One region of the Gordonia sp. NPDC003950 genome, then DNA from elsewhere that is predicted to be linked to it. Evidence: predicted binding sites of a transcription regulator. Region 1 holds the regulator's gene; the other holds the start of a gene.
What was found. Region 1 encodes LexA, which represses DNA repair genes until DNA is damaged. Its sites were predicted from a motif close to CGAACANNTGTTCG; they were not measured.
Positions count from the first base shown of each region.

Region 2: a site for LexA is predicted at 1,830-1,843, ahead of ACWETB_RS09245 (DUF222 domain-containing protein). Genes of this name have one in related genera too.

Region 1 covers NZ_JBSGIT010000007.1:75,749-81,548, reverse strand. The annotation lists gene hrpA (ATP-dependent RNA helicase HrpA) at 1-1,246, shown strand, start outside; gene nrdR (transcriptional regulator NrdR) at 1,220-1,726, opposite strand; gene ACWETB_RS07905 (LysM peptidoglycan-binding domain-containing protein) at 1,751-2,056, opposite strand; gene lexA (transcriptional repressor LexA) at 2,657-3,397, shown strand; gene ptsP (phosphoenolpyruvate--protein phosphotransferase) at 3,437-5,110, opposite strand; gene ACWETB_RS07890 (DeoR/GlpR family DNA-binding transcription regulator) at 5,365-5,800, shown strand, end outside.
Region 2 covers NZ_JBSGIT010000008.1:130,238-136,037, forward strand. The annotation lists gene ACWETB_RS09245 (DUF222 domain-containing protein) at 1-1,593, opposite strand, end outside; gene ACWETB_RS09250 (hypothetical protein) at 2,139-3,389, shown strand; gene ACWETB_RS09255 (hypothetical protein) at 3,549-3,743, shown strand; gene ACWETB_RS09260 (DUF3558 family protein) at 3,747-4,658, shown strand; gene ACWETB_RS09265 (DUF3558 domain-containing protein) at 4,655-5,245, shown strand; gene ACWETB_RS09270 (SMP-30/gluconolactonase/LRE family protein) at 5,285-5,800, shown strand, end outside.

The DNA.
Region 1 (5,800 bases):
CCTGCTCCCCCACGTCCGCAACGCCGGATTCGATTGGCTGGTACCGGGAATGCGATCGGAACTGGCCACCGAACTCGTCAAGACCCTGCCCAAACAGCTTCGCAAGACGATGGCCCCGGCACAGCGCTTCGCCGACCTGGCCCTGTCCCGGCTGACGCCTCGCTCCGAACCATTGGTCCGTGGGCTGGCCCGCGAGTTGTCGACGATCACCCGGCACACCGTGACACCGGCGGACTTCGCCGTCGATCGGCTGCCCGCCCACCTGCGGATCACCTTCGCCGTCGTCGACGAGGCCGGCGAGATCCGCAGGCGCAGCAAATCCTTCGCAGACCTCGCCGCCGATGTCTCGGATCGTCGCCCGACACCACCGGCCGACGTGCACACCACCTGGACCGCCGACGGAATCGGCACCCTCGCCGTCACGGAGACCGCCGACGTCGCGGGCCAACGCATCACCCGCCATCCCACGTTGCGTGCCGTCGGCGAGCCGGGCCGATCCGTGGGCGTCGCGCGGGCCACCGCCGCCACCGAGGACGAGGCCAACCGGATGCGGGTCGCCGGTGTCATCGCGCTGCTCGACCACACCATCACCGGACTCTCGTCGAAGGCATCGTCGGGCCTCGACCCTGCGGGGCGACTCGCGTTGAGCCAGAACCCCTACCGGGATGCGAGCGAGTTCTTCGCCGACTGCACCAGGCGGGCCATCCGGGATCTCGTCGACGTCGACGCGGCGGCCCGGGTGCGGTCACCGCAGCAGTTCGGTGCGCTGGCCGCCGCACTCGGTCCGCGCGTGCGTACGGCCGCACCGGAGTATCTCGCCTCGGCCGTCAACGCACTCCGGATGGTTGCGCCGCTGCGTCAGGCAATCGATGAGCATTCCGGTCATGTCGCCGCCGATGACGTCGCCGAGCAACTGGCCAACCTGATCTTCGACGGCTTCGTCCTGGCCACTCCCCGTGAGCACCTGGCCGACCTCCCGAGATATCTGGCGGCCGCACGCGAGCGGCTGGAACACCTTCCGGGATCGGCGGACCGGGACCGGGCGGCCATGAGCGCGCTCGACAGGGTCACGGGGCGGTGGAATCAGCGACTCGCCGAGGTACCCGAGGCCCGTCGCGATCTCGTCAACGAGCAGGCGCATTGGATGGTCGAGGAACTGCGGGTGGGTCTGTTCGCCCAGCGGCTGGGCACCCGATATCCGATCTCGGAGAAGCGCGCGTTACGAACCCTGGATCGACTCGGCTGAGAGGGCGTCGGATGTATCCGTGCCGTTGCGCCGCGTGAGGTTGCCCTGCAAATCGTCGATCTCGCGTTGGAAGTCCTCGAGGGAATCGAACGACCGGTACACCGACGCGAACCGCAGATAGGCGACCTCGTCGAGGTCGCGCAACGGTTTGAGAATGGCGAGACCGACCTCGTTGCTGGGGATCTCCGCAACGCCCGAGGCGCGCACCGTCTCTTCGACCTGCTGCGCCAACTGGGCCAGATCGTCCTCGTGGACGTGCCGTCCCTGGCACGCGCGGCGCACCCCGCGCATCACCTTCTCCCGACTGAACGGTTCGGTGACGCCGTTGCGCTTGACCACCGCCAGCACGGCGGTCTCCACGGTGGAGAATCGTCGGCCACAGGCGCTGCACGAACGGCGACGACGGATCGCCTGTCCCTCGTCGGCGACTCGGGAGTCGATGACCTTGGTGTCATCATTCCTGCAGAACGGGCAGCGCATGCATCGAGAATAGCGCCTCACCGCTCAGCGATATGCGGGCGTCAGCAGCGCCTGACCGACATGCAGGGCGCTGCCACCCATGTCGTTGAGCTCGACGATCTGGTCGATGACCGCCTGCCGCGGCATCTCGGGTGCCACGCGCGCGGCGACGGAGTTCAGCGACTCCCCCGCCCGGACGTGCACCACCTGCGTGGCCACCGGCGTTGGGGCGGTGGATTCCTGGTAATCGCTGCCGGCGACACCGATCAACCACACCAGCATCGCCAGCGCCACCCCGGTCAGCAGGGCCACCGCGGCACCGCGACGGCCCGCCCGACGGGACTGCGACACGGGCCCGGCGCACGGCGTCCCGGCCGGGCGCCTGGGGATCGCGACCCGAGGCCGATCGACCGGACGATTGTCGGCGGGGCGGTGGAGGTGCCGGTGCCGCGCCACCGGGGTGGCGCGGCGAGCCGGCCGTCCTGCGTGCACGATCGCGCCGCGCCGGGCCGTGACATCGTCTCGCACCGCACACCGGGCGTCGGGAAAGGCACCCAAACGGGCACCGGACGGGGAGCGCCGAACCGTCGCCCGACGCGCCTGACCTGCGGTTTCATTGCGAACCAAGGCGTTCTGCATGAGAGTCTCCGATCTCGATCACTTCTCGATCACTCGTTCGAGGAACTGATGTTCGAAGTTCTATCACGCACCTCCGACAATTTCTCGCAACACGTCGAACAAGTGTTTGAAGTTGTCGGTGACCTGGACTAATCTGGCCGTTGACCAGCAGCGCAGACCCGCGGACAGCCCCGGCCGCACCCCGGACAACCGACCGCACGGGACAACCGACAACACCGGACAACCGACAACACCGGACAACCGACCGCACCGGACAACCGACAACACCGTCCGACCACGACAGAGTTTCCGACCGAAAGGATCGAACACCCGATGAGTGAGAAGAACCGACGTTCGACGACGTCGACGTCGTCGACCAAGCGCGGCCGCGGACCGGCCGCCGCCGACGAGCCGGAGGTCCCGTTCGACGCGGCGACCGCGGAGGCCTCGCTCACGCCGCGTCAGCGGGGCGTGCTCGATGTCATCCGCAAGTCGGTGCGCGAGCGCGGCTATCCGCCGAGCATCCGCGAGATCGGCGACGCCGTCGGGCTGGCCTCGACGTCGTCGGTCGCCCATCAGCTGCGGACACTGGAACGCAAGGGACTGCTCAAGCGCGACCACAACCGCCCGCGTGCGGTCAACGTGCAGGACGGCGAGCACACCCCACCGGACGACACCGCGGTCGCGTCGAATCTGCCCGCCCCCACCTTCGTCCCGGTTCTCGGACGCATCGCGGCCGGTGGACCGATCCTCGCCGAGGAGGCCGTCGAGGACGTCTTCCCGCTGCCGCGTGAACTCGTCGGCGAGGGATCACTGTTCCTGCTGAAGGTGGTCGGCGAGTCGATGATCGACGCCGCGATCTGCGACGGCGACTGGGTCGTCGTGCGCCAGCAGAACGTGGCCGACAACGGTGACATCGTCGCCGCGATGATCGACGGCGAGGCCACCGTGAAGACCTTCAAGCGCAAGGACGGTCATGTGTGGCTGATGCCGCACAATGAGCATTTCGAACCGATTCCCGGCGACGACGCCGCCATCCTGGGCAAGGTCGTCACGGTGATGCGCCGGATCTGATCGGGCCCCGGGCCCGCCCGATGCGGCGCTCGCCGAGGTTCAGCCGGCGAGCGCCGCGGTGGCGGCGGCACGTGCGGCCGCGGGTGAGGAAGTCGCCAAGGCTGCACTCGCTGCGGCGCGGCACGCATCGAGGGTGGCGCCACCGAGTTTGGCGCCGACCGCTGCCGACGCCGCCGGCGCACTCGACAACGAGGTGACGCCGAGTCCGACGAGTACGCAGGCCAGCAGCGGATCGGCGGCGGCCTCACCGCAGACGCCGACCGGTTTGTCCATCCGCTTTCCGGCCTCGGCCACCATCGAGATGAGTGCGAGCACCGCGGGCTGCCACGGATCGGTGAGTTCGGCCAGATCGGCCGACATCCGGTCGGCCGCCATCGTGTACTGCGTCAGGTCGTTGGTACCGATCGACACGAAGTCGACCTCGGCGAGGATCGACGACGCGAGTATCGCGGCGGACGGGATCTCGACCATCACGCCGGCCACCAAGCCGCGCCCGCGCACCGCGGCGGCAAACTCCGCGGCCTCCTCGGCCGAGGCGATCATCGGCGCCATCACCCACGGAGTACTTCCGGTCTCGCGGGCCGCCGCCGCGATCGCGTTGAGTTGCCCGGCCCTGATCTCCGGGTGTCGAGCGGTGATCCGATTACCCCGGACCCCCAGGGCCGGGTTGGCCTCGGTGCCGTGGTCGACGAATTTCAACGGCTTGTCCGAACCCGCGTCGAGCGTCCGCACGACGACCTTCTGGCCCGCGAACGCCTCCAGCACCTCGCGGTAGAGCTCGGTCTGCTCCGCCACCGTGGGCGCCTCGGCGCTGTCGAGGAAGGCCAGCTCGGTGCGGAACAGGCCCACTCCCTCGACCGGATACGCGGTGGCGGCGCGCGCGGAGACGCCGTCGGCCACGTTGGCCAGGATGTCCACCGCGTGACCGTCGGCGGTGCACCCCGGCCCCGACCAGCCCGCCACGAGTTCCGCCTCGCGTCGGCTCTCATCGACGGCCACCCGTGCCTGATCCGGATCCGGTTCCACCACAACGGTTCCCGCGGTGCCGTCGACGAGCACCAGGGTTCCGGCGGTCACCTCGTCGAGATCGGCGACCGCGACGATGCACGGAATGCCCAACTGCCGGGCGATGATCGCGGTGTGACTGGTCGGACCGCCGAGCCGGGTGACCAGCGCGGTGACCAGTTTGGGGTCGAGTCCGGCGGTGTCGGCCGGTGCCAGATCGGCGGCGAACAGCACCGAGGGCTCGGCGGGCACCGGCACACCTGGTTCGGGTTGTCCGAGCAACTCGGCCACGACACGATCACGGACATCGTTGAGATCGGTGACGCGCTCGGCCATCAGACCACCGAGTTTGGTGAACAGCGCGGCGAACTGCTCGGTCGCCGCGGTCGCGGCCGACGCCGCCGACGACCCGGAGGAGATCAGCTTGCCTGCCGCGCCGATCCACCCGCGGTCCTCGGCGAGGCCCGCGGTCGCGATGAGAACCTCCGCGGCCGCACCGGAGGCATGTGAGGCACGTTCGCGCAGTCGGGCGGCCACCAGCCCGGCCGCGTCGACGAAGCGGGACAACTCCGCCTCCCGCGCGTCCTCGGGGATCGTCACGGTGTCGTGCACCGGGGCGATCCGCTCGCCGGGGCGAACCACCGGCCCGTAGGCCTTCCCGCCGACCACGGGAGTCCCACGCAGTTCCTGACCCTGCTGATGTTCCACTGCGTTGCCCTTCGTTCGAGGTTCGTATCAGCCGTCGTCGGCCGATCTGTGGTCCGTGCTGTCTCGAGATCGCTCTCTCGGCGGCCCGATCTGTGAAGAATCTGCCCGCCACACATCTCTTGTGATTGAAGTTACAAGAAATCCTTGACTTGTCAACACAAACAGGCGTAAACAAAGACATAGCAACACCGACTTCCACTCAAACCCACATGGACGCAGACATGCCGTCACCCGTCCTCTCCGATCGGAGCAATGTGTACGCCGAAGAAAGACAGCAGGCGATTGCCGAACTGGTTCGTTCGCATGGCCGCGCATCGGTTAGCTCGCTCGCCGAGCGATTCGATGTCACCAGCGAGACAGTGCGCCGCGACCTGGCGACCCTCGAGCGCTCCGGACACCTGCAACGCGTCCATGGCGGCGCGGTCCGACCCGAACTGGTTCAGCTCATCGGCGAGCAGGACATCGCCGAACGCGAGACCAGCCACACCATCCAGAAGGCGGCCATCGGGCGGGCCGCACTCGCCTTTCTGCCGGCCGACGGCGGGTCGGTGTCCTTCGACGCCGGGACGACCACCTACCAGACGGCCGTCGCGCTACCGACCGATCGCCGCCTGCACATCGTCACCAGCAGCCTCCCGATCGCGACGGTAGTGGCGGATCAGCCCAACGCCACCCTGTATCTCGTCGGCG
Region 2 (5,800 bases), on a different contig from region 1:
GGCGGGGATGACGCATTCGCCGTGGCGGATGCGGATGAACTCATCCAATGCGGTTGACAGTCGGTACGGATCCGAGGGCAACGCCGACGGGAGTTCGACGTCTTCGGGATTGACGCCCTTGGGCACCAGGCGTCGGATCGTGGTGGGGTATCGGGTGATCAGATCGAGGATCTGTTCGGGGATGAGCGCGCCTTGGCCGATGAGGTAGCCGAGGTTGCCGCCGAGTGGGGTGTCGTCGGCCGAAACGGTGCTGCCAGCGCCTGATTTGGCGTCGACGGGTGCCGCGCCGGTGGCATCGTCGGGCGACGCATCGGGAGGTCCATCGTCGGCGGGTTCCGGCACGGGTTCACCTACCGGTTCTGCGGCGAGTTCCGATTTCGCGGTTTCACCGTCTCGGTCAGGACCGCCCTTGTCGAGTAGCGCCATGTGCACCGCACGCGTGCCGGTCTCGGCGCCCGGCCCGGGCTCGAGATCCGGTTCGGGCTCGAGATCAAGTTCCGGTCCATGCTCGGGCTTCGGTTCCGGACGACGTGACTGGCGCACCGATTCGGTTGCACCATCTCGGGATTCGCTGTCGGCGGCGGACCGCCTCCGCTGTTGCGCCTTCTCCTTCTCCTGCGCCTGTTCTTGTTCGTGTTGTTCTTGTTGCTGTTGGCGTTCCTCGATCGCGGCGGCGGTGGTCTCATCGGCAATCACGTGCAACACGATTTGCACATCGGGGATACAGCCCGGCTCCGGGATCACCGCGGGACACTCCTCACGCCCACACTCACACGTGAACAGGGTCCCCGACAACAATGAGTACATGGCATCGGCGTGGCGTTGCCGCCGGGTGCGCGGATCCTTACCGCAGGCACAATCAGCCAGCGCGGCGATCGTTTTCTCCGCGATCGTGATGTGTTCGGCGGCCATGGTGCCGGTGATCTCCCCGGTCCCATCGCCCTCGTAAAGGGTGAACACACCCCGCCCCTCCAGGTTCCGCTTCCGCGGTTCCCGCACCGCATCCGGAGCGTGCTGGAAGACGATCCTGTCGGCCATGTCCCGCAGACTCGTCGCCGGCCACTGCCCGGTCCGCTCGAACAACCGGTCCGCGATCGCCGCATCCACCAGCGCGGTGTTCGGGTGCATCTCGGGCCCCACATCGAGCAGGCTGGTACGCGAGATCAGGGTGCGGAACTGACTGTGACTGATCCGGCCCTCGCGTAACGCCCGCCCGGTCTTGGGTAGGCGGGTGGCCATCACGATCGCCTCATCCAGCATCCGTCGGGCGCTGACCATCGCCAGATTGCGGGTGCGGGAGATGTGGTCGGCCGCGATCTGCGCGTACTCCGCTGACGCGTCCAACCGATGATCGGTCAGACACCTCACCACATACGCGGTGAAAGACGAGTCCAGCCACGCCATATAGGAACGGCAGCGGTCCAACTCGGTCATCGCGACCAGCACCTCGTTGATCGAATGTTGATCCAGCCGATCCGGATCCACCCCGAACAGAAACGAGTTGGGTAGACCCGGCCACGGCGACGGCCCCTGCCGCAGCAACGCATCGCGTACATCCCCACGAATCCGTGCGCTCCATGGAATGCTGCTCACTCCTCGCCCCCTCGAACAAGATGACTATCGAATCTCTCTTCGATCTGACTATGATTGTAAAGACGGACACCGACAAAAAACTCTGACGAGCACGACCCCGGAATCTGTGGATCAACGGAGTTCTTGGATCGCGTGCGTCGGCAGGATTACTCGTGGTTTACTGTCTCAGCTTCTCTTAAGGAAACAGGAGACCACTGCATGAGCACCACCCCGTTGCGTCCGGAAACGGAACGCCCCGAACACCTTTCCGGGACTTCCCGCGGACCTCGACGACACACCCGGATCACGGCCGGGATGATCGCCATCCTCACCGTCCTGGCCGTCGGAGTCGGTGTGACCATGGGGGAGGGCAGGCGCGGGCCGCAACGTTGCCGACCTCGACGCCCAGTGCCACGGGAACCATCGGCGACATCATTGGTGCCCTCGCGAACAATGGCCAGTTGCAGACGCTCGCAGATCAGTGGCGTTTCAACCTGTGTTCATCAGACTCGGATGGTGGGCCGCGGAATGGTGGTGCCGACTGCACTGAATCCACAGGAGTCGGCGTGGCAGTCGTGCTTCCGTCGAAGATCGATCTTGTGCCGGGCGACGTGTATACGCCTGCCCAGAGCATCTTCAACGCCGCCTACGACGCCGGCCTCGACTGGAACGACGACGGCAAGATTCTCGGAATCACCGTCCCCGTACCCGACGCAGCCCTCCCCGAAGGTACCGCCAAGGTGGTCGGAGACGGCTTCCAGTTTGCGTTGGCGTCCGGAGGCGGCGAAGCAACCGCGATCTCCTACCTCCCGCTGAGCTTGGCAACCGCCGGAGCAAGCGATGGCCGAAAGGCGTACGCCTTTGCGATCATCGGCATGGCGAACGCATGGACGACCAGTGCGATTCCGGTCGAGATCTTCACCATTCCGACTGGCTTCGCCTTGCCGGCCATCCAGCATGTCAGTTGCTACGGTGTTCTGACCGCCGCGTACGCCGAGAAGGTGGGCGCATGCGCAAACGCACTCGGAACCTTCGACTTCAAACTCGATCAGCTGCAGGACATTCCGCAAGTGCAGTTCGCGCTCACCGATCCGTCCGCGATGCTCTTTGATCCGGCTGACACTCTCACCAAGGCGCTGCAAGGACTGTTCAACGGAACGGGATTCACCCTCAGCAAAGACTTTGTCCGACTGTCCCTCGGCGGCGATTCCCTCCTCGCACTGACGAGTGACTATGGACTGTCGGCGCCGGTCACGGTGAACTGGCTCGGGTCGACCATCACCATCTTCCCGACCACCACGATCAACGGCTCTGTCCGCCCCAACCGCCTGGCATTGCCGACGATCGCCCTCGGGGATCTCGACACCGACCAGATCATCCCGATTATCTCGATCCCGAAGAGCACGTTCCCGTTCGGTCTGCAGCCGCTGGGGCCGTACACGACCGGCTCGACGTCCACGTCATCGCTCGTCTCGGCGCGCACCCTGGCGTCGACATCCACAACCCCGAGTGCCGGCCTGCTGCGATCCGCGTCGATCTCGGAGACCGATGACGAGGATTCGGAAAGTGATTCGGACACAACCACAACCACTTCACCGTCGACCACCTCATCGTCGGCGACGGCGACATCCGGCTCTGCGGCGAGTTCGTCGAGTTCGTCGAGTTCGAGCAGCAAGACGTCGACCTCGACGAGTCGCTCGACAAACGTCACCGCGTCGACCGAGTCGACCGACGACACCGACCAGGCCGATGACTCCGACGACGATGACACGACGACCACCAACGGCTCGACCCCGACGGTGACCGGCGCCAACTGACGGTTCCGCCATGAGCTCGACAGAGCACACCGCCCCGCGATCGATTGCGACGCGGGGCGGTGTGCGTGTCCGAGCTTGCCCGACTCGTCGTCAGCGTTGGTTACAGTGGATGGGGCACCGGAGTAGCCGCATGGATGCCGACAAGGAGATCCCGATCCCATGGCCATCGACCCGAACAAGAGCAAAGCCGTCAGTCAGGTGGTGCGGCAGCATCCGGTGATGAGTGCGGTCGCGGTGTCGCCGGCCATCGCGATCTTCGCGGTGCTGTGGGTCCTCGGAGCCGAATGGCTCGCCATCATCTTCGCGATCGCGGCGATCGGGGGCGGCTACTACATGCTGACGCGGCAGAAGTAGCGGATGTCGTCCACGCGCGTCGACAGCTGGATCTGGGCAATCAGACTCACCAAGACCCGATCGGCGGCCGGCGCCGCCTGCCGCGGCGGACATGTCCGGGTCAATGGCGTCACCGCGAAACCCGCGCAACACGTGGCCGTCGGCGACCGCGTCGAGGTCCGCCTCAACGGCCGCGACCGCATCGTCGAGGTCACCAAACTCCTCAGCAAACGCGTCTCCGCCCAGCTGGCCGGCGAGTGCTACATCGACCACTCGCCGCCACCCCCGTCGCGGGAGATCATCGCCAGCCAGCCCCGACGCGACCGCGGTGCCGGACGGCCAACCAAGCGGGAACGCCGCGAACTCGACAGATTCCGCAGCGGGCCGGCCATGCTGGCCCTCACGGCAACCGTCGCCGTCGTCACCCTTCTGCTTTCCGGCTGCTCGTCGGGTTCCGACGACGACGCGCCGACCACCCACAATACTCCCGTGGCACCGGGTGTCGCCGGGGCCGGTCCGTTCTTCGGTGCCTGCGGCAACGTCACCACCGAAGAGGTCAATCGCATCACCGGATTCGGGAATCTGGCACTGGTCGTGAACAATCCGTCGGTATGTGAGTGGAGTTCCGGACCCAGTCCGACCGGTCCTGTCGCCTCGTTCAACTGGTACCGCGGATCACCGATCGGCCGCGAACGCGCCACCGAACAACTCTCCCGGGACAGCACCGAAGACATCGACATCAACGGGCACAAGGGTTTCATCGCCTCCGATGCCGGGATCTGTGAGATCGGGATCCAATTCGACGCCGACTTCTTCGAATGGTCGGTCAGTGCCGGTGTCACACGCTCCACCACGGCGACGCCGGTCCCCGACTCCGAGGCCGTGTGCAACGCGGCACGCGAACTGTCGATGATGTCGATCGAGCGTGCGCAATGACCGGCCGCACCGATTCCCGCACCCATTCCCGTCGTCGCCGAACCGCGCTGGTGATCATCCTCGCCGCACTGATCGTCGGCCTCCTCGCGTCGTGCACCCGCAGTGTCGACGGCGAGGCACTTTCGGTGGAGGAGGCACGTTCGTCCGGACAGCAGTCGGGCAACGTCGACACCGACCAATTCGACCAACTCACCCTGGAATGTCAGGTGCTGTCCACCGACCAGGTCGCCAAGGCTGTCGGCGGAAGTGCGGCCGAGGCCATCTTCTTCGGCGCCAACTGCCGATGGTTCGTCGCCGGAGCGGTCACCGCATACGTCACCTTCAACTGGTTCGAGTGGGGAAACCTCAACGTGGAGAAGGACACCGACAAAAAACTCGGCTACACCACCGAAAACATCAAGATCGCCAGCCAGACCGCCTTCACCGCGAGAGACCCCAAACGGCCCGCGGTGTGCGGGGTGACCACCAAGGCGCCGAGTCGTGGCATCTATACCTTCTGGGTCGAGCCCGTCGGTTCCGGCGCCTTCGACGATCCGTGCACCGCGCCGACAAAGCTGATTGAATTGCTGCTCAACGGCGGTCAATGAGGCCGCCACCCCGGTCAGACCGGCAGCGAGGAGAGCGTCATGGCCAGAACACTCCGGACGGCGATGGCCGTCGTCGTCGGCACCGTGATCGCCACCGCAGCAACGGGTCTGACGACAGTGACACCAGATCTGGCGACGGTGGCACGAGCGGACACACCGCAATGCCCCACGGTCTCCACGACAACCGTCATCGACAGCCCGGGACTCGACGGCTGGGCCGAGAATCTCGTCGTGACCGACGACGGTTCGCTGTGGGTGTCACGATCGTTCCGCAACGTCGTCGAACGGTATGACGCGTCGGGTCGGCGGACGGCGTCGGTGTCGCTGAATGCCCCGGGCTCCGTCCGGCAGGGTCAAGACGGCCAACTCTATGTCGCCGCCGGTGATTCGCCGACCGGCATGCTCCCCGGTGCGCCCCGCACCGGGACCGTGGTCCGATACGATCCCCGTGCGCCGCAACCGGTTCCGCAGGTCTTCGCGCGCGGACTCGGGATGCCCAACGGGCTGGCCGTCGGCGCGGACGGAGCGGTGTACGTCGCCGACGGCGCACTCGGC